DNA from 3 places in the Pseudomonas sp. NPDC089392 genome. Region 1 is predicted to be linked to each of the others. Evidence: predicted binding sites of a transcription regulator. Region 1 holds the regulator's gene; each other region holds the start of a gene.

Evidence for each region. The regulator sigma-54, encoded in region 1, starts transcription at its own class of promoters, with help from an activator protein. The targets are predictions, from matches to a motif close to ANTGGCATNNANNTTGCTNT.
Region 2: a site for sigma-54 is predicted at 1,863-1,882, ahead of flgB (flagellar basal body rod protein FlgB). Genes of this name have one in related genera too.
Region 3: a site for sigma-54 is predicted at 3,088-3,107, ahead of nirB (nitrite reductase large subunit NirB). Genes of this name have one in related genera too.

What each region holds. Positions count from the first base shown of each region.
Region 1 covers NZ_JBIVIF010000005.1:201,261-208,563, reverse strand. The annotation lists gene ACIP1G_RS07875 (HPr family phosphocarrier protein) at 1-70, opposite strand, end outside; gene rapZ (RNase adapter RapZ) at 90-944, opposite strand; gene ptsN (PTS IIA-like nitrogen regulatory protein PtsN) at 947-1,411, opposite strand; gene hpf (ribosome hibernation-promoting factor, HPF/YfiA family) at 1,424-1,732, opposite strand; gene ACIP1G_RS07855 (RNA polymerase factor sigma-54) at 1,812-3,305, opposite strand; gene lptB (LPS export ABC transporter ATP-binding protein) at 3,483-4,208, opposite strand; gene lptA (lipopolysaccharide transport periplasmic protein LptA) at 4,209-4,733, opposite strand; gene lptC (LPS export ABC transporter periplasmic protein LptC) at 4,720-5,292, opposite strand; gene ACIP1G_RS07835 (KdsC family phosphatase) at 5,301-5,825, opposite strand; gene ACIP1G_RS07830 (KpsF/GutQ family sugar-phosphate isomerase) at 5,825-6,799, opposite strand; gene ACIP1G_RS07825 (ATP-binding cassette domain-containing protein) at 7,048-7,303, shown strand, end outside.
Region 2 covers NZ_JBIVIF010000052.1:19,420-26,722, forward strand. The annotation lists gene ACIP1G_RS28205 (beta strand repeat-containing protein) at 1-1,554, opposite strand, end outside; gene flgB (flagellar basal body rod protein FlgB) at 1,929-2,339, shown strand; gene flgC (flagellar basal body rod protein FlgC) at 2,342-2,785, shown strand; gene flgD (flagellar hook assembly protein FlgD) at 2,798-3,499, shown strand; gene flgE (flagellar hook protein FlgE) at 3,528-4,850, shown strand; gene ACIP1G_RS28230 (hypothetical protein) at 4,982-5,164, shown strand; gene ACIP1G_RS28235 (flagellar basal body rod protein FlgF) at 5,325-6,065, shown strand; gene flgG (flagellar basal-body rod protein FlgG) at 6,113-6,898, shown strand; gene flgH (flagellar basal body L-ring protein FlgH) at 6,950-7,303, shown strand, end outside.
Region 3 covers NZ_JBIVIF010000034.1:38,881-46,183, forward strand. The annotation lists gene nirD (nitrite reductase small subunit NirD) at 48-410, opposite strand; gene nirB (nitrite reductase large subunit NirB) at 410-2,962, opposite strand; gene ACIP1G_RS23770 (molybdopterin-dependent oxidoreductase) at 3,257-7,282, opposite strand.

The sequences.
Region 1 (7,303 bases):
CGACGAACTTGGCTGCCGCCCGGGCATGCAGACCCAACTTGTTGATGATGGTGATTTCACGGGCGGGCATCGTGGGGTGGATCCTTGGGCTAGAGGTCGCGGTGGCGGACCTGGACGTTTTTCAGGGTTTGTTGCAGCTGTTGGCCAAGGCGCTCAGTGATGTACACCGAACGGTGGTGGCCGCCAGTGCAGCCAATGGCAATGGTGACGTAGGCGCGGTTGCTGGCGGCAAAGCGGGGCAGCCACTTGAGCAGGTAGCTGGAGATATCGTTGTACATGTCCTCGACATCAGGCTGTGCGGCCAGGTAGTCGATCACCGGTTGATCAAGGCCAGAATGCTCACGCAGCTCGGGCTTCCAGTACGGGTTGGGCAGGCAGCGCACATCGAACACCAGGTCGGCGTCGACCGGCATGCCACGCTTGAAGCCGAACGACTCGACCAGGAACGCGGTACCAGGCTCAGGCTGGTTGAGCAGGCGCAGCTTGATCGAATCACGCAACTGGTACAGGTTGAGGTTGGTGGTGTCGATCTTCAGGTCGGCCAGGTCGGCAATCGGCCCTAGCAGGTCGCTTTCCACGCGTATGGCTTCTGCCAGCGAGCGATCAGCATTGGTCAGCGGGTGACGCCGGCGAGTTTCCGAGAAGCGCTTGAGCAGTACGTCCTCATCGGCATCCAGGTACAGCACGTCGCACTTGATATGCCGGGCACGGGCTTCTTCAAGCAGCTCGGGGAAGCGTGTCAGGTGGCTGGGCAAGTTGCGCGCGTCAATCGACACGGCAACCTTGGGCTGCAGCAGTTCGGTATTGATCAGCGCATTTTCCGCCAGCTGCGGCAGCAGCCCGGCGGGCAGGTTGTCAATGCAGTAGTAACCGTTGTCTTCCAGGACATCGAGGGCGGTGCTCTTGCCGGAGCCGGACCGGCCGCTGACGATGATCAGGCGCATGTTCAGTGCTCGTTCTGTACGTCCAGGACAACCTGGAACAGGGCCTCACTGCTGGTGGCCGCACGCAGACGATCACGGACCTCCTTGCGATCGAGCATGCTGGCAATCTGGCGCAGCAGTTCCAGATGCGCATCGGTGGCGGCTTCTGGCACCAGCAGGACAAACAGCAGGTCCACTGGTGCGCCATCGATGGCGTCGTAATCGATTGGAGCCTCCAGGTGCAGCAGGGCGCTGACCGGGGCGGAACAACCTTCAAGCCGGCAATGCGGTATGGCAATGCCATTGCCGAAACCGGTCGAACCGAGTTTTTCCCGGGCGACCAGTTTTTCGAAGACGTCTTGCATCTCCAGTTCTGGCACTTGTTCGGCGATGACGGTGGCGACCTTTTCCAGGGCGCGCTTCTTACTGCCTCCCGGCACGTTCACAAGGGAACGGCCGGGGGTCAGGATGGTTTCAAGTCGGATCATGGATGAGGGGGATCAGCGGGCAGCTGCACCTTGCAGCAGGCTTTGCTGTTTTTCCTTGTGTTTTTTCAGTTGGCGGTCGAGCTTGTCGGCCAAGGCGTCGATCGCTGCATACATGTCTTCGTGTTCGGCGTTGGCAACCACTTCGCCGCCGGGAATCTGCAGGGTCGCCTCGACCTTCTGCTGCAACTTCTCGACTTTCATGATGACCTGCACGTTGGTGATCTTGTCGAAGTGACTTTCCACGCGAGCGAGCTTTTCAAGCACATAATCGCGCAGTGGCTGGGTGACTTCTACATGCTGTCCACTGATATTGACTTGCATACAGCTTCTCCTTTGTTGCCCGTGCATAAAGAGGCAGGTCTTGCACCTGCCCCGCAAACGCTGTGGCACATCTCAGGGGCTACATCAGTCGCTTGCGCTCGCTCGACGGTGCGATGCCGAGGGACTCGCGGTACTTGGCGACGGTGCGACGGGCTACCTGGATGCCTTGTGCCTCCAGTAAACCAGCGATCTTGCTGTCACTCAATGGCTTTTTCTGATTTTCCGCTGCAACCAGTTTCTTGATGATCGCGCGGATCGCTGTGGACGAGCATTCTCCGCCTTCAGAGGTGCTGACGTGGCTCGAGAAAAAGTATTTCAGTTCGTAGATGCCGCGCGGCGTGTGCATGTATTTCTGTGTGGTAACACGCGAAATGGTCGACTCGTGCATGCCCACGGCTTCGGCGATGTCATGCAGCACCAGCGGCTTCATCGCTTCATCGCCGTGGTCGAGGAAGCCGCGCTGGTGCTCGACGATCTGCGTGGCGACCTTCATCAGGGTTTCGTTGCGGCTTTGCAGGCTCTTGATGAACCAGCGTGCTTCCTGCAACTGGTTGCGCATGAAGGTGTTGTCGGCGCTGGTATCGGCACGACGCACGAAGCCAGCGTACTGCGGGTTGACGCGCAGGCGCGGGATGGCCTCCTGGTTCAGCTCCACCAGCCAGCGGTCGCTGTCTTTGCGCACGATGACGTCGGGCACGACGTACTCGGGTTCGCTGGACTCGATCTGCGAACCGGGGCGCGGGTTGAGGCTTTGGACCAGCTCGATGACCTGGCGCAGTTCGTCTTCCTTGATTTTCATGCGCCGCATCAGCTGGCTGTAGTCGCGGCTGCCGAGCAGGTCGATGAAATCGCTGACCAGGCGTTTGGCCTCGGTCATCCATGGGGTGTTGGCGGGCAGCTGGCGCAGTTGCAGCAGCAGGCATTCACCCAGGCTGCGCGCGCCGACGCCGGCTGGCTCGAACTGCTGGATGCGGTGCAGTACCGCTTCTACCTCGTCCAGCTCGATATCCAGCTCCGGGTCGAAACCGGCGCAGATTTCCTCGAGGGTGTCTTCCAGGTAGCCCTGGCCGTTGATGCTGTCGATCAGGGTGACGGCAATCAGGCGGTCGGTGTCGGACATCGGCGCCAGGTTCAGCTGCCACAGCAGGTGGCTTTGCAGGCTCTCGCCGGCTGATGTGCGGGTGGTGAAGTCCCACTCGTCGTCATCATTGCTTGGCAGGCTGCTGGCGCTGGTCTGGTAGATGTCTTCCCAGGCGGTATCGACTGGAAGCTCGTTGGGGATGCGCTCGCTCCATTCACCGTCTTCCAGGTTGTCGGCACTGATGGTGCTTTCCTGGAAGCTGTTGTCCTGGGCTTCGGTGGCCGGCTTGTTCTCGGCGTTGTCCGCCATCGGGTCGCTGTTGTCGAAGTCGTCGCCGTCTTCCTGGCGCTCAAGCATCGGGTTCGACTCCAGCGCTTCCTGGATTTCCTGTTGGAGGTCCAGGGTGGAAAGCTGGAGTAGGCGGATGGCCTGTTGCAACTGCGGTGTCATCGTCAGTTGCTGGCCCATTTTTAGGACGAGCGATGGTTTCATGGCAGGGGCTTAGTACCTTGTTCGCCGGCGCGCATGCGCCATCCACTACACGAGGGCGCCGAGGCGCCTGATCAAGCAAGTTTTATGCCTTAAATTGTAGCGTTTGCCTAGAGTACCGTAACAACTTTAACCCTGGATTCGGGGCGATTTGCCAGTACTCCAGGCGCGTACCGGGGGTCAGAGTCGGAACTCGTGGCCCAGGTAAACCTCTTTGACCAGTTCGTTCGCCAGGATGGTCTCGGCGTCGCCTTCGGCGATCAGGCGGCCATCATTGACGATATAGGCGGTTTCGCAGATATCCAGGGTCTCACGCACGTTGTGGTCGGTGATCAGTACACCGATGCCTTTGGCCTTGAGATGGTGGATGATCTGCTTGATGTCGCCCACGGAGATCGGGTCGACACCCGCGAACGGTTCGTCCAGCAGGATGAACTTGGGAGCGGTTGCCAGGGCACGGGCAATTTCCACGCGGCGGCGTTCACCACCAGACAGGCTCATGCCGAGGTTGTCGCGGATGTGGCTGATGTGGAACTCCTGCAGCAGGCTTTCCAGCTCTTTGCGCCGGCCTTCGCGGTCGAGGTCCTTGCGGGTCTCGAGGATGGCCATGATGTTGTCGGCCACCGACAGCTTGCGGAAGATCGAGGCTTCCTGCGGCAGGTAGCCGATGCCGGCGCGGGCGCGGCCGTGCATGGGCTGGTGGCTGACATCGAGGTTGTCGATCAGTACGCGACCCTGTTCGGCCTGGACCAGGCCGACGATCATGTAGAAACAGGTGGTCTTGCCGGCACCGTTGGGGCCAAGCAAGCCGACGATCTGGCCGCTGTCGATCGACAGGCTGACGTCACGCACGACCTGGCGCCCCTTGTAGCTTTTGGCCAGGTGCTGGGCTTTGAGGGTTGCCATTTACTCGGCCTTCTTCTTGGGCTGGATCACCATGTCGATGCGCTGACGTGGCTGGGTCACATTGCCACCGCGCCCGGCGGTCGCCACCTGGGTCTGGGTGTTGTAGACGATCTTTTCGCCTTCGGTGGTGTTGCCCTCGTTTTCGACCTTGGCGCGGTCGGTGAGGATCACGGTGTCTTTTTGCGCCTGGTACTGGATGGTGACCGCCCAGCCTTTCATCTTGTCAGGCTTGGCAGCGCTCTGCTGCTGCTCGAAATAGGCCAGGTTGCCTACCGAGGTGACGACGTCGATGTCGCCATTGGCCGCACGGGTCATGGTGACCGTGTTGCCTTTGATCATCATCGAACCTTGGGTGATGATCACGTCACCGGTATAGGTGGCCACACCCTGCTTGTCGTCCAGGTGCGCGTTGTCGGCCTGGATGCGGATGGGCTGGTCACGGTCACTCGGCAGGGCGAAGGCGCTCGCGGTTCCCAGTGCTGCGCTCAGGCTGAGCAAAAGGGGGAGGGTTTTAACGAGCCTCATACTGTCCTCTTACGTTAGAGAGCAAGTCCATCTTGCCTTCTTTCAAATACGCTTTCATGCCCTTGCCCGTGGTTGTGCCACCGGCGCCGTCGATTCTAACGGCTTGCTCGGTCTGCGCATATTGCTTCTGTGGGAATACGGTCATGCGTGAGCTGGTAATGATGGTTTCGCGCTGCTTTTCGTCGGTGCGTGCAACGCGTACCTGGTTGATCAGTTCGACTTCGGTGCCGTCCGGGTTTACCTCGGCGCGCTCACTCGTTACGTGCCAGGGGTACTCGGTACCGCGGTACATGTGCAGGTCCGGCGTGGTCACCAGGGTAACTTCAGTGGCTTTCAGGTGCTCGACCTTGTCGGCGGTCATTTCATATTGCAGCTTGCCGTCCGGCAAGAACTGCACGCTGTGCGCGTTAATCGCATAGTAGTCGATGGCGCTCTCATCGACCTGGGCCACTGGCTGGTCAAGGAAGCTCTCCGGGCTGACATTCCAGTAGCCGATGGCTGCGAGCACTGCGGCGATCACAGCCAGCAGCGCAATATTGCGGACTTTCTTGCTGAACATGGGCAGCCTTACAGGTAGTTGGCGTTGGCAGCGTCCAGGGTGCCCTGGGCCTGCATGATCAGTTCGCAGAACTCACGGGCGGCGCCTTCGCCGCCGCGTGCCTGGGTCACGCCATGGGCGTGCTGGCGAACAAACGGCGCGGCATTGGCCACCGCCATGCCCAGGCCTGCGCGGCGAATCACCGGCAGGTCGGGCAGGTCGTCGCCAAGGTAGGCGACTTGTTCATAGCTTAGGCCGAGTTCGGCGAGCAGGCCGTCAAGCACTACCAATTTGTCCTCGCGGCCCTGGTAAAGGTGCGGGATGCCGAGGTTCCTGGCCCGGCGCTCGACCACCGGGGTCTTGCGCCCGCTGATGATCGCCGTGGTCACGCCGGAAGCCATGAGCATCTTGATGCCTTGGCCGTCGAGGGTGTTGAAGGTCTTGAACTCGCTACCGTCTTCGAGGAAGTACAGGCGGCCATCGGTCAGTACGCCGTCGACATCGAACACCGCCAGTTTGATGGCCTTGCCACGTTGCATCAGGTTCTGGCTCATCACATCACTCCGGCACGCAACAGGTCGTGCATGTTAAGGGCGCCGGTTGGTCGGTCTTGCTGATCGACAACTACCAGTGCGTTGATCTTGTGGTCTTCCATTATCTTCAGGGCCTCGGCGGCGAGCATCTCGGCGCGGGCGGTCTTGCCATGCACGGTCATCACCTGGTCGATCAGGGTGGTGTGCACGTCGATGTTGCGGTCCAGACTGCGGCGCAAGTCGCCGTCAGTGAAGATCCCGGCCAGCTTGCCATCCGCTTCAAGCACAACGGTCATGCCCAGGCCTTTGCGGGACATTTCCAGCAGTGCGTCCTTGAGCAGCGTGCCGCGCTGGACCTGGGGCAGTTCATCGCCCGCGTGCATCACATTCTCGACCTTCAGCAGCAACCGCCGCCCAAGCGCGCCGCCAGGGTGCGAAAAGGCGAAGTCTTCGGCGGTGAAGCCGCGGGCTTCGAGCAGGGCAATGGCCAGCGCGTCGCCCAGCACCAGGGATGCCGTGGTGGAGGAGGTGGGTGCCAGGTTCAGTGGGCAAGCCTCTTGAGCGACGCGGGCATCGAGGTTGACCTCTGCCGCTTGGGCCAGGGTGGAGTCCGGGTTGCCGGTAAGGCTGATCAACTTGATGCCCAAGCGTTTGATTAGCGGCAGGAGCGTGACGATCTCGGCCGTGCTGCCCGAGTTGGACAGCGCCAGGATGATATCGTTGCGGGTGATCATGCCCATGTCGCCATGGCTGGCTTCGGCCGGATGGACGAAAAATGCAGGCGTGCCAGTGCTGGCCAGGGTTGCGGCAATCTTGTTGCCGATGTGCCCCGACTTGCCCATGCCAAGTACCACCACCCGGCCCTTGATCGCCAGGATCAGTTCGCAGGCTTTGACAAAGTTATCGTCGATGCGCGCAAGCAGGCCCTCGACAGCCTCGAGTTCCAGGCGCACGGTGCGTTGCGCGGATTGAATCAGCTCGCTGGATTGGCTCATGTCGATAAAGCAACGCCTGATGAAAAGGCGGCGATTATAGCCGCAAAGAAACAAACCCTCATCCTTTCCATTACCCCGACAATGGTCATCAAAGCCTGTATCAGAGCTGAATGACTCTTTTCATGGCCTTGGGGCGGTGCTGTCAGCGGTGCTATAGTTCGCCGCTATTCGGCCTGCCACGGGCGCGTGTGCCTTAAATAAGGAGGCCGGCGTCCACTAGGATGAGGCTGCACTAGCAAGGAGTCTAGATGAGTGTGGATAGCGCCTACGCGGTCGAGTTGAAGGGGGTTACCTTCAAACGCGGTTCGCGCAGCATTTTCAGCAACGTCGACATTCGCATCCCGCGCGGCAAGGTCACCGGCATCATGGGGCCATCGGGTTGCGGCAAGACCACGTTGCTTCGCCTGATGGGTGCGCAGTTGCGCCCCACCAGCGGTGAGGTATGGGTTGCCGGGCAGAACCTGCCGAAGTTGTCGCGTAGCGACCTGTTCGACGCCCGCAAGC
Region 2 (7,303 bases), on a different contig from region 1:
GGTCGAAATGGCGGCAAGCTGAGCGGGGCTCAGAGCAGCCATCGTGGTTGTGGAAACCCCAGCGATTTGCTTGGTCGACAAGGCATTGATCTGGGCTGTGCCAAGCTTGGCGCCCACGCTGTCAACCTGGGTGCTGCTCAGTGCGGCAATCTGGGCTTTGCTCAGGCTGCCCACTTGAGACGTTGTCAGTGCGCCCAGTTGGGTGGTGGACATCGCGGCAATGTCTTTAGTCTCGATCGCCGTCAGCTGCGCGGTGGTCAAGCTGCCCAATACCGTGGTAGATAACCCGGCGACCTGCGATGTCGACAGTGCAGCGATATCCTTGGTGGAGATCGCCTGCAGTTGGCCCGAAGTCAGCGAACCAATGACGGTGGTGGACAAACCTGCGGTTTGTGCGGCTGTCAGGGCGCCAATCTGGGTAGTCGACATCTTGCCGGCCAGAGCGCCGACCTGCGCGGTGGTCATTGCCGTGACCTGCGCCGTCGACAAGGTGGCGAGGCTGGCTGTTGCCACCGCACCGAGCTGGGTCGTCGACAAGGCGGCAATGTCCTTGGTCGAAATCGCTGCCAGCTGAGCGTTGTCCAGGGCGGCGATCGTGGTGGTGGTCATGCCCACGACTTGCTTGGTCGACAGCAGGCTGATCTGCCCGGTGCTGAGCTTGGTCCCCAGGCTACCTACCTGGGTGCTGCTCAAGGCGGCCATTTGAGCGGTAGTCAGGGTGTTGACTTGAGATGTGCTGAGCGACCCCAGTTGAGTGGTCGACATGGCGGCGAGGTCTTTCGCCTCGATCGCCTTCAACTGCGGCGTAGTCAAGTTACTCAGCACGGTGGTCGACAGGCCGGCTACCTGCGATGTCGACAACGCCACGATGTCTTTGGTGGAGATTGCCTGAAGCTGGCCTGTGCTGAGCGAGCCAATGACTGTGGTCGTCAGGCCTGCAGTCTGCCCAGTAGTCAAAGCGCCGATCTGGGTGGTTGACAGCTTGGCAGCCAGGGCGCCGATCTGGGCGGTGGTCATTGCCGTGACCTGGGCCGTGGACAGGGCGGCGAGGGCGGTTGTAGTTACAGCGCCCAGCTGGGTAGTCGTCAGGGCAGCGATGTCTTTGGTGGTGAATGCGGCCATCTGGGTGGCGCTCAGCGCCGCCATCGTGGTGGTCGACACCCCAGCGACCTGTTTGGTCGACAGTACGCCGATCTGTGCGGTGCTCATGTTGCCAGCCAGTGCGCCAACCTGGTTAGCGGTCATGGCGGCGATCTGAGTGGTAGAGAACGCTGCCACTTGCGTCGACGACAGGGCTGCTACTTGTGCGGTGGCAAGTACTGCAACGTCATCTTTGCCCAGCGCCGCCAGCTGCGATGCGTTGAAGGCTGCAATCGCTGCCGTGCTCAGCGAAACGACATCGGAAGTCGACAGTGCTGCAATCTGCGCGGTAGACAGTACGCCGGCCTGAGCGGAGCTCAGGGCTGCGATATCGGATGTACCCAGCGCCGAAATTTGTTTAGTTGACAGAGCGGCAACTTGTGCCGTCGACATCGCCGTGACGATTGAAGTCATAGATAGTAATCCAGGTTAGGAGGGCGGCATCCAGACTCTCTCGCGTCACCACGATGCGAGACAACGAGCGCTTTGCCTGCAAATTGCATCGGCATGGCCTTTTGATACTTTAAGGGGGCCTTGAAATATTTTGTCGAATGCCATCGTGCTGCTGTGTTGCTGGATATGTCGTCAATTTTTTGGGTTGCCACGTTGATCGACTGACTATTGCCGCTTTGTGCCGCCTTTGAGGTAAACCTTTGCCGCTTTTCTGGCAGCACGCCCGTGCGGTCGGTGCATGAAGGCCCGGTTTTGTTGCACTTGCCAGGGTTGGCACAGCCCTTGCTAATCCTTGCTCAACGAAATTCCGGTCAACCTCTGAAGGTTTCCCCGACATGAGCATCAGCTTCGACAAGGCGCTTGGCATTCACGAAAAGGCCCTGGGCTTCCGCGCCCAGCGCGCCGAAGTGCTGGCCAACAACATCGCCAACGCCGACACGCCCAACTACAAGGCGCGCGACATGGACTTTTCTTCGGTGCTGGCCGCCGAGACCGGCAAGCAGCAAAGCGGCCGCTTCGCCATGGACCGTACCAACAGCCGGCACATCGAAGCCGAAGGCCTGGCCATCGCCGCTGACGACACGCTCAAGTACCGCACGCCGCTGCAGCCGTCGATCGACCAGAACACCGTCGACGCGCAGATCGAGCAATCGAACTACACCGAAAACGCCATTGGCTTCCAGGCCAGCTTCACCTTGCTCAACAGTAAATTCAAAGGGCTGGTTTCCGCCCTGCGGGGAGAATGACCATGTCCCTTTCCAGTGTCTTCAATATTGCCGGTAGCGGCATGAGCGCGCAGAACACGCGCCTGAACACCGTCGCCTCCAACATTGCCAACGCCGAGACGGTGTCTTCGAGCATCGACCAGACCTACCGCGCCCGCCACCCGGTGTTCGCCACCACCTTCCAGGACGCGCAGGCCGGCAGCAGCCAGTCGCTGTTCGAAGACCAGGGCGAAGCAGGGCAGGGCGTGCAGGTAAAAGGCATCGTCGAGGACCAGAGCACTCTGGAAGCGCGTTACGAGCCGAACCACCCGGCGGCGAACAAGGACGGCTACGTTTACTACCCGAACGTCAACGTGGTCGAGGAAATGGCTGACATGATCTCTGCCAGCCGCGCGTTCCAGACCAACGCCGAGCTGATGAACACGGCCAAGAGCATGATGCAGAAAGTCCTGACCCTGGGGCAGTGATAGGAAGCCGACATGACCACTACCAATTCCACCACCGACGTCGGTAGCGCCTACCTGACTTCGCTGCAAAAACAGCAGAGCAAGAACAGCGACAGCACCGGTGCCGCCGGCAGCGCGCTGGGCAAGGATGCGTTCCTGCAGTTGCTGGTTACCCAGATGCAGAACCAGAACCCGCTCGACCCGCAGGAAAACGGCGAATTCGTCGCCCAGCTGGCGCAGTTCAGCAGCCTCGAAAGCATGCAGTCGCTGAATGACGCGGTGACCTATATCGCGGCCGGGCTGCAGTCTTCCCAAGCCCTGCAGGCCTCGTCGCTGGTCGGGCGCAATGTGATTGTGCAGACCGACAAGGCCGTGGTCGACACCAGCAAGGACATGAAGGGCTCGGTCAACCTGACGTCGTCCAGTACCTCTACTTCGGTAGGCATCTACGACAAGGACGACAAGCTGGTACGCACCATCGAGCTGGGTACCCAGAAGGCCGGCAGCATCGATTTCACCTGGGATGGCCTGGACGATGACGGTGAGGTCGCGGCCGCTGGCACCTACACCTTCAAGGCAACCGCCTCGATCGATGGCACGGCCACGGCCATGACCACCAACCTGCCGGCCTCGGTTACCAGTGTGACCATGGGCACCAACGGTTCGGAGATGACGCTCAACCTGGCCGGGCTGGGCAGTGTTGCGCTTTCCAAAATCCAAAGCATCGGCATCTAGGGCCTGAGCAAAACGACAGGAGTTACACATGTCTTTCAATATCGGCCTTAGCGGCCTCTATGCAGCAAACAAGGCCCTGAACGTTACCGGCAACAACATTGCCAACGTTGCCACCACCGGTTTCAAGTCGTCGCGTGCCGAGTTCGCTGACCAGTATTCCAACTCCATCCGTGGCACCAGCGCCGGCAAGACAGTGATCGGCACCGGGGTAAAGACCGCTGCGGTTTCCCAGCTGTTCACGCCAGGCAACATCAATTCGACCGGCCAGGCGCTGGACATGGCCATCGATGGCAATGGCTTCTTCGCCCTGAACGATAACGGCTCGAAGATCTACACCCGTGCTGGCGCGTTCTACAGCGACAAGGCAGGTTATGTGGTGAATGCCGGGGGTGCCAACCTGCAGGGTTATGCGGTGGGTGAAGATGGCAAGGTCATCCAGGGCATACTGACCAACCTGCAGATCGATACGTCTAACCTGACGCCGAAGCCGACCAGCCTGATCACCGAGAAGATCAACCTCAACTCGGGTGCAACCGCCCCGTCGGTAACGCCGTTCGACCCTACCAACGCCAGTTCCTACAACTTCACGTTCAACACCCCGGTTTTCGACAGCCAGGGCAACGAACACCAGATGAACCAGTACTTCATCAAGGACGACACCACCAACACCTGGTCGATGCACACCACCATCGATGGCCGAAACCCGGCTGACCCGGCCTCGACCACGCCGTTGGTCAACGCGGTGCCGTTCAAGTCCGATGGTACGCTGGACAAGGATGCAATGGTTGCGGGTGCGGTCACCGGCGGCCTGACCATTGGCGAAGACAAGATCTTCAGGCTCGACAGCTGGATCCCGGCGCAGAAAAATGCCGCTGGCGAGTGGTCGGCCAATGGTGCCATCGCCAATGCCGACGGTGTGAAGCTGGACATGCTGGGGGCTACCCAATACAACGCGTCGTCCGCAGAAGTTGCCAAGACCCAGGATGGCTACGCCACCGGTGAGCTGTCCGGGCTGAGCATTGACCAGAGCGGCTACCTGTTTGCCAGCTTCACCAACGGCAAGGACAAGGTGATTGGCCAGGTGGCGGTAGCGAGCTTCGCCAACATGCAGGGCCTGACGCCGATTGGTGGCACCAACTGGAAAGAATCCTACGCCTCGGGCGTGCCAGTGGTTGGCGCCCCGGACACCGGTACCCTCGGCCAGATTTCCGGTGGTGCGCTGGAAGACTCCAACGTCGACCTGACCGGCGAACTGGTCAACCTGATCAAGGCGCAGAGCAACTACCAGGCCAACGCCAAGACCATTTCCACCGAAAGCACCATCATGCAGACCATCATTCAGATGACCTGATGATGGTTGGGGCTGCTGCGCAGCCCATCGCGACGCAAGGCCGCTCCTACAGGTGACCGCGATCCATGTAGGAGCGGCCTTGCGTCGCGATGGGCCGCAACGCGGCCCCAAATTCTGAAAGGCTAACGCTCATGATAAGGCTAATGCTGATAGCCCTGCTGGCCACGGCCCTGCCGCTCTCCGCCGCCCCCGCCCCGTTCTACCTATGGCAAAGCCTGGTCACCGGCCGCTACCTGTGCTCGGCCCACAACCCGGGCAAAGGCTGGGTACGCCATGCCGGCCCCTACAACAACGCGGGCTGCCGCAGCCATTGAGCAAACCCTTGCCGCAGGCGGCAAACATCCGCCGACAAACTGACGGTTATTGCCCCTTGCTACGCTGAAAGCCCCGTAAATCGGGCGTTTAAGACTTGGTTCGATTATTGCTTTGAACCTGCCCAGTGACAGCGCGGCAGGTGCGCGCAGAGGAGATACTGTGGACAAGTTGCTTTATGTGGCCATGACCGGCGCCAGCCAGAACGCGCTGGCGCAAAAGGCCCACGCCAACAACCTGGCGAACGTTTCCACCAACGGTTTTCAGCGTGACCTGGAGCAGGCGCGCTCGATGCCGGTGTTTGGTGACAGCTTTCCGGCGCGCGCCTTTGCCATGACCGAGCGCCCGGCCACCGACTTCAGCGAAGGCCCGCTGGTCGAAACCGGCCGCGAACTCGACGTGGCGGTGACCGGCAAGGGCTTCATCGCCGTGCAGGCGCCGGACGGCAGTGAAGCCTATGTGCGTACCGGCAGCCTGAACATCGACGCCCTTGGCGTGCTGCGCGCCGGCAACGGCATGCCGGTGATCGGCAACGGTGGCCCGATCGCCATCCCGCCAGAGCAGAAGGTGGAAGTGGGCGCCGACGGCACCCTGAGCATCCGCTCCATGGGTGAAGACCCGCGGGTGATCGCCGAAGTCGACCGCATCAAGCTGGTCAACCCGGACACCAAGGGCCTGAAAAAGGGCCTGGACGGCCTGATCCACACCGCCACTGGCCAGCCGGCCGACGCCGACGTCAACGTGCGGGTGGTATCGGGCTTTCTGGAAGGCAGCAACGTCAACGCCGTCGAGGAAATGACCTCGGTACTGGCGCTGTCCCGCCAGTTCGAACTGCACGTCAAGATGATGAACACGGCCAAGGAAGGCGACGAAGCCATGGCTCGGGTTTTGCAAATCGGCTAATCACTTTTGAACGGGTGCCGTAAAACAGGCGCACGAGGAGAACTTACATGCTTCCGGCTCTTTGGGTCGCTAAAACCGGCCTGTCCGCCCAGGACACCAACCTGACGGTCATTTCCAACAACCTGGCCAACGTCTCCACCACCGGCTTCAAGCGTGACCGTGCCGAGTTTGCCGACTTGCTTTACCAGATCCGCCGCCAGCCCGGTGCCCAGTCCACCCAGGACAGCGAGCTGCCTTCGGGCCTGCAGGTCGGTACCGGTGTGCGCATCGTCGGCACCCAGAAAAGCTTTGTCGCCGGCAGCCTGCAAACCACCGAAAACCCGCTGGACATGGCGGTCAACGGCCGTGGCTTCTTCCAGATCCTGCAGCCGGACGGCACTGTTTCGTACACCCGTGACGGTACTTTCCACCTGAACTCCGACGGCCAGATCGTAACCGCCAACGGCTACGCCCTGGAGCCTGCCGTGGTCGTACCGAACGACGCGCAAACCTTCACCGTCGGCCAGGATGGCACCGTGTCGATCACCACTGCCGGCAACCCGGCCGCGCAAGTGATCGGCAACATCCAGACCGCCGACTTCATCAACCCGGCCGGCCTGCAAGCCATCGGCGACAACCTGTTCCTCGAAACCGCCGCCAGTGGCGCGCCACAAGTCGGCACCCCGGGCCTGAACGGTTTCGGCACCACCCAGCAGCAGACCCTGGAAAACTCCAACGTCAGCACCGTGGAAGAGCTGGTGAACATGATCACCACCCAACGTGCCTATGAGATGAACTCCAAGGTCATTTCCACCGCCGACCAGATGCTGTCGTTCGTTACTCAACAGCTTTAAGGCAGGCAGCTTCAAGCCTGGCAGTTCCATTGCACCCGTGAGGTAAGCGTCATGAATCGTCTGTTGTCCGTGTTCGCCCTGGGGGGGGCGGTGTTGCTGGCAGGTTGCGTCGCGCCGACGCCCAAGCCCAACGACCCGTACTACGCGCCGGTACTGCCGCGCACCCCGTTGCCGGCAGCGGCCAACAACGGTTCGATCTACCAGGCCGGTTTCGAGCAGAACCTGTATAGCGACCGCAAGGCGTTCCGGGTGGGTGACATCATCACCATCACCCTCAACGAGAAAACCTCGGCCAGCAAGAACGCCGGTTCGCAGATCGCCAAGAACAGCAAGGCCGACATCGGCCTGACCTCGCTGTTCGGCACCACGCCAAACACCAACAACCCGTTTGGCAGTGGCGACCTG
Region 3 (7,303 bases), on a different contig from region 1:
GGAGCGGGTTTACCCGCGAAGAGGCCCGTGCAGGCAGCAGATGAATATCAGGCTACCGCCAACTCCACCGCCTCACCATTCAAGCGCACCGGCCACACCCGCAACCGCTGCCCGCCATCCTCCAGGCACGCCCCGCTCTGCAGGCTGAAATGCTGCTTGTACAACGGCGCCGCCACCACCAGCTCACCCTGCACACTGCCCACCAGCCCGCGGCCGATGATATTGGCGCCGGAGCGTGGGTCGCGGTTGTCCACCGCGTACAGCGGCTGGGCCTGCCCTGGCAGGTAGAACAGCGCCACCTGGGCCCCGTCGAGCCACACCACCACGCCGGAATCGGCCACCAGGTCTTGCGCCTGGCACACCGCCTGCCAGTTCTCTCGGGTTTTCACAGCAGCATTGGACAGGTTCATCAGACAGCCTCCTCGACAGTAGGGATCAGGTGCAGTGGTGCAACAGGCCGGCGTTGCTCACGTTCGCGCACAAAGTGCACGTCCGGGTCGGCACGGCGGTCGTTGACGAAGGTGCGGAAGCGCTTGAGCTTCTCGGGGTCGTTGAGGGCGTTAGCCCATTCGCATTCATACTGGTCGACCACATGCTGCATCTGCGCTTCCAGCTCGCTGGCCAGGCCCAGGCTGTCGTCGATCACCACCTGCTTCAGGTAGTCCAGCCCGCCCTCCAGGTTCTCGCGCCATACCGAGGTGCGCTGCAGCTTGTCGGCAGTACGGATGTAGAACATCAGCACACGGTCGATCAGGCGCACCAGGGTTTCGTCGTCGAGGTCGGTGGCGAACAGCTCGGCATGCCGTGGGCGCATGCCGCCGTTACCGCAGACGTACAGGTTCCAGCCCTTGTCGGTGGCGATCACACCGATGTCCTTGCTTTGCGCCTCGGCACATTCGCGGGTGCAGCCGGATACCGCGAACTTGAGCTTGTGCGGGCTGCGCAGCCCCTTGTAGCGGTCTTCCAGGCGCAAGGCCATGGCGACGCTGTCCTGCACGCCGTAGCGGCACCAGGTGCTGCCAACGCACGACTTCACCGTGCGGGTCGATTTGCCATAAGCGTGGCCAGTCTCGAAGCCTGCTTCGATCAGCTCGCCCCAGATCAACGGCAGTTCGTGCAGTTGGGCGCCGAACAGGTCGATGCGCTGGCCGCCGGTGATCTTGGTGTAGAGGTCGTACTTTTTCGCCACCTGGCCGATGACGATGAGCTTGTCGGGGGTGATTTCACCGCCGGGGATGCGCGGCACTACCGAGTAGGTGCCGTTCTTCTGCATATTGGCCATGAAGGTGTCGTTGGTGTCCTGCAGCGGCACCAGCGCCGGGTCCATGATCGGCTGGTTCCAGCACGAGGCGAGAATGTTGCCCACTGCCGGCTTGCAGATGTCACAGCCGGTGTGGCCTTTGCCATGGCGTTCGAGCAGCTCGCTGAAAGTACGGATGCCCTCTACCCGCACCAGGCCGTACAGCTCTTGCCGGGTGTAGGCGAAGTGCTCGCACAGGCTCTTGTCCACCGCCACGCCACGGGCAGTCAGTTCGTGCTCGAATACCTGCTTGAGCAAGGCAGCACAACCGCCGCAACCGCTGGCGGCCTTGGTGCAGCCCTTGACGGCGGCGAGGTCGCTGCAACCGCTGTCGATGGCAGCGCAGACCGCACCCTTGCTGACGTTGTGGCAAGAGCAGATGGTCGCGCTGTCTGGCAGTGCATCAGCGCCCAGGGCCGGCGCGCCACCGCCCTGCGGCAAGATCAGCGCCGCCGGGTCGGCCGGCAGGGCGATGCCGTTCTGGGCGTACTGCAGCAGGGTGTCGTAGTAGCTGTTGTCGCCGACCAGCACCGCGCCGAGCACGTGCTTGCCGCTGGCATCCACCACCAGCCGGCGGTAGGCGCTGTTGGCTTCGTCGATGAAGCGGTAGCTGCGTGCACCCGGGGTGGCGCCGTGGGCATCGCCGATCGAGCCGACATCCACGCCCAGCAGCTTGAGCTTGGTCGACATGTCGGCACCAGTGAAGGCCACCGCTGCCTCGCCCATCAGCAACGCCGCCAGGTTGCGCGCCATGCTGTAGCCTGGGGCGACCAGGCCGAACACGCTGCCGTTCCACGACGCGCATTCGCCGATGGCGAAGATGCGTGGGTCGCTGCTGCGGCAGTGGTTGTCGATCACCACGCCGCCACGCGCGGCGATGTCCAGGCCGCTGGCGCGGCCCAGCGCATCCTGCGGGCGAATACCTGCGGAGAACACGATCAGGTCGGTTTCCAGGTGCTCGCCGCCATCGAAGTTCATGCGGTAGCGGTAGACTTCACCGGCGCTGATCGACTGGGTGGCGCGCGACAGGTGCACGCCGACGCCCAGGGCTTCGATCTGCGCCTTGAGCGCGGCACCGCCCTCGCCGTCCAGCTGCACCGGCATCAGCCGTGGGGCGAATTCCACCACGTGGGCTTCCAGGCCCAGCGACTTGAGGGCGTTGGCCGCTTCCAGGCCGAGCAGGCCACCGCCGACAACAACACCACGGCGCGCATTGGCTGCGGCAGCACGAATGCCATCGAGATCGTCGAGGGTGCGGTAGACCAGGCGGGCATTGCCGCTGGAGCCTTCAATCGGCGGCACGAAGGGGTACGAGCCGGTGGCCAGCACGAGTTGGTCGTAGCCGTAGCGGCCCTCGGCGGTGACCACTTCACAGCGCTCGCGATCGATCTCCAGCACCGCTTCGCCGAGGTGCAGGTGCACGTCGTTGGTGTTGTAGAAATCGTGCTCGCACAGGGCCAGGGTTTCGGCACAGCTGCCGCCGAAGTATTCGGACAGGTGCACGCGGTCGTAGGCACGTTGGCGCTCTTCGCCGAACACCCGCACTTCGAAGCGCTGCAAGGCGCCGCGGCTGACCAGTTGTTCGACACAATGGTGGCCGACCATGCCGTTGCCGACGATGACCAGTCGCTCTCGTTGCCCGCTGCTCGCTGTTGCCTTCATAAGCCGATCCTCGATCAAAAAAAAAGCGCCTGGAGCCGAAGCTCCAGGCGCCTTTGCCTGTATTCATCACGGTAGGGGGCCCGGGTTGATCGCCGTTGATCAGTGGGCTTTGTTGTAACAGGGGTAAAGCAGGGAGTGTGCCAACTGGATTGCCTGTGCTGGCCTCTTCGCGGGTAAACCCGCTCCTACACGGCCTGTAGGGGTATGAAGACCTGTGTAGGAGCGGGTTCACCCGCGAAGGGGCCGGCACAGCCATGCACATTCACGGTGCATTCATCCCCATCCTGGAGCACATCAATACACATCCCGCCGATAGCGCTTGGCCTTGCCCAACCCTTCGACATAAGCCGCAGCGGCCGCCGCATCCATCCCGCCATGCTCGGCCACGATCGCCCGCAACGCCGCATCCACATCCTTGGCCATGCGCTGAGCATCGCCACAGACATAGAAGTAAGCGCCCGCCTCCAGCCACTGCCACAGCTGTGCGCCCTGTTCGAGCATGCGCTGCTGGACATAAATCTTCTGCGCCTGGTCGCGCGAAAACGCCGTGTCCAGCCGCAAGTGCCCGGCTTGCTGCCAGGCTTGCAGCTGCTCCTGGTAATAGAAATCGGTGGCCGCGTACTGCTCACCAAAGAACAGCCAGTTACCCCCTTTCGCCCCTCGTACTTCACGTTCTTCGAGGAAGGCACGGAACGGTGCAATGCCGGTGCCGGGCCCGACCATGATTACCGGCACGCTGTCGTCCTCGGGCAGGCGGAAGTGCTTCGACACCTGCGGGAAGATTGCCACCTTCAACGCCTGCGCACGGTCGGCAAGGAAGCTTGAGCACACACCTTTTCGTTCGCCATAGCGCACCGTCGAGACGGTCAGGTGCACCTGCTGCGGGTGTGCCAGCGGGCTGGAGCTGATCGAGTAGAGCCGGGGCTGCAACGGTTTGAGCAACTCAAGCCAGCTGGCCAGCGGCAGCTGCTGGGGGAAGGCGCGCAACACGTCGACCAGCTGCCGGCCCCACAGCCAGTCCTGCAGTTCGGCCTTGCACTCGGGCTGCAGCAGGCGCTGCAGGTCTGGGGCATTGCTGGCGAAGGCCTGAAGTTGCTGCGGGGTGACCTTAGCGATCTCCAGGTGCGTTTGCAGGGCATCGGCCAGTGGCATGGCGGGCTGGCCCTTCAGCTCGACCATGGCCTGGCCATCGAGCTGCATCAGCGCCAGCAATTCGTCGACCAAGGCCGGGCAATTGCTTGGCCACACCCCGAGCGCATCACCGGCCGCGTAGCTGAAACCGCTGCCGCTCAGGTCGAAGACCAGCTGGCGGGTTTCCTTGCTGGCACCGGGGCCGTTGAGCAGGCGATTTTCCAGCAGGGTGGCGGCCCAGGGCTGCTGCTTGCTGTAGGCCGCCATGGGCTTTGGCTCGCTGACCGGTTGCGCTGCCGCAGCACTGCCCAGCGTGGGCAGCAGCGCGTCGAGCCAGCCAGCAAAGGCTTGGTCATAGTCTGGCTCGCAGTCCACCCGCTGCAGCAGGCGCCGGCCACCCAGTTCGGCCAGGCGCTGGTCGAGCTTGCGGCCAAAACCGCAGAACTGGTCGTAACTGGAGTCACCCAGGGCCAGCACGGCATAGGGCAGCTCGGCGCAGTGGGCGCCCTGCTCGCCTTGCAAGGCCTGCCAGAACGTCGCCGCGCTGTCGGGCGCATCGCCATCGCCGAAGGTGCTGGCGATCAACACCACGCTGGCAGCGCCCTGAAGTTGCTGCGGGCTGACCGCTTCCATGCAGTTGAGCTGAACCTCCAGGCCTGCACTGCGCAGGCGCTGGGCACAGCGCTCGGCCAACTGCTCGCCATTACCCGTCTGCGAGGCCCACAGCACCTGGTGCCGTGGCGCGGCCTGCGCCATAACGGGCTGCACTGCCGGCTGGGCGAACAGCCCGGCCAGCAGGCCATCGACAAACAGCCGGCGGTTGGCGGCCAGCGGCGCACTGGCCGGCAGGCTGGGCACGCCCTCGGCGCGGGCCTGGTCCAGGCCCAGCAGAAAGCCTTGCAGGTAGTGGCGTTCTTCTTCGACCAGCACCGGGGCTGGCAGGGAGTCCAGGCCAAGCAGACGGGACAGGGTTGCAGTCGGCATGCGGGCAGGCTCCGAAGTGGCAGTGTTCAGGTCAAGGGCGTCGATGCGCTCGCCGGCGACCCGCTGCAGGGCCACGGCGCAGTGCTTGAAGGCGGGTTGCAGCGACAGCGGGTCGACCGCGTCGCAGGTCACGGCATTGATTGCCAGTTGCTCGCCGACCAGGTCGTTCCAGTGGAACGGTGCGAAGCAGTTGCCGGGCATGACCCGCTCGCTGATGCGCGCGGGCAGCACGGTTTGGCCACGGCGTGAGCAAATGGCCACCTGATCCTTTTCAGCAATGCCTAGCCGGGCGGCATCTTCGGGGTGGATTTCGACGAAGGGGCCTGGCTCCAGCTTGTTCAGCGCCGGCACCTTGCCGGTCTTGGTCAGCGTGTGCCACTGGTGCTGCACGCGGCCTGTATTCAGCACCATCGGGTAGTCGTCATCCGGCAGCTCGGGTGCCGGCAACCACGGCCGGGCGAAGAAGCGGGCCTTGCCACTGGTGGTCGGAAAGGCCAGTGCCGGGTGCTCGCCCTGGGCATCCTGCAGCAGCGTCTGGCTGCTGCCGTCATTGAGGTAGCGCAGTGGGCTGCGGTCGTCTTCACGACCCGGCGCGCTGGGCCACTGGTGGGGTTGCTGACGCAGCTCGGCATAGCCGATGCCGCGCAGGTCGTAGCCGGTTGCCGGGTTGTGGAAGCGGCGGATTTCTTCATACACCGCTTCGGCATCGGGGTAGTCGAAGGCCTCGGCGTAGCCCATGGCGCAGGCGACCCGGGCAATGATCTGCCAGTCCGGCAGGCTCTGCCCGGGCGGCTCGACGGCGCGCGGCATCAGGGTAAGGTTGCGCTCACTGTTGATCATCACGCCTTCACCTTCGGCCCACAGCGCGGCCGGCAAAAGGATGTCGGCGTAGCGGTTGGTTTCAGTGTCGAGGAAGGCATCCTGGGTAATCACCAGTTCAGCCTGGCGCAGGCCGTCGATCACCTGCTGGCGGTTGGCGACGCTGGCCACCGGGTTGCTGCAGATGACCCAGCAAGCCTTTACCTCGCCGCTTTTCATCTGCTCGAACAGCGCCACCGTGCCCTCGCCGCCTTCGCAGCGCAGGCTGCCTGGGGGCAATTGCCACTGCTGCTCGACGAAGGCGCGGTCTTGCGCCACCAGTGCCGAGCGCTGACCGGGCAGGCCGGGGCCCATGTAGCCCATCTCGCGGCCGCCCATGGCGTTGGGCTGGCCGGTCAGCGAGAACGGCCCACTGCCGGGGCGGCAGATGGCACCGGTGGCCAGGTGCAGGTTGCAGATGGCGTTAGTGTGCCAGGTGCCATGGATGCTCTGGTTCAGGCCCATGGTCCAGCAGCTCATCCAGCTGTTGGCAGTACCAATCCATTCGGCGGCCTTGATGATGTCGGCTTCGGCCAGCCCGGTGATGGCGGCCACGCGCTCAGGCGTGTAGTCGTCGAGGAAGGCCGGTAATTCGTCCCAGCCTTCGGTGTGGCGGGCGATGAAGTCGGGGTTGGTATGGCCGTTGCGCTGCAACAGGTGCAACAGGCCATTGAGCAAGGCCATGTCACTGCCGGGGCGCACCTGCAGGAACAGGTCGGCCTTGTCGGCGGTGGTGCTGCGCCGCGGGTCGACGACGATCAGCCTGGCCCCGGCCTTGACCCGGTCGAGCAGGCGCAGGAACAGGATCGGGTGGCAGTCGGCCATGTTGGCGCCGATTACCAGGAATACCTCGGCGTGCTCGAAGTCCTGGTAGCTACCGGGTGGGCCGTCTGCGCCGAGCGAGAGCTTGTAGCCGCTGCCGGCGCTGGCCATGCACAGCCGCGAGTTGGATTCGATGTGGCGGGTGCGGATGAAACCCTTGGCCAGCTTGTTGGCCAGGTACTGCGCCTCCAGCGACATCTGCCCGGAAACGTACAGCGCCACGGCGTCGGGACCGTGCTGGTCGATGATGCCGCGCAGGCGCGCGGCGGCGTCGGCAATGGCCTGGTCCATGCTGGCGCGCACCGGCTGCTGGCTGCGCTGCTGGCGCACATAGGCATCTTCCATGCGCCCGGCGGCCGTCAGTGGCACATGTGCGGTGAGGCCTTTGGTGCACAGGCGGCCAAAGTTGCTGGGGTGCTGCTTGTCGCCGCTGATCTTGCCGACCTTGCCATCGGCAACGCTCATGACGATGCCGCAACCGACGCCGCAGTAGGGGCAGACGCTGCGTACTTCGCTGTTGGCCATGGGCGGGCTCCTGTAGGAACG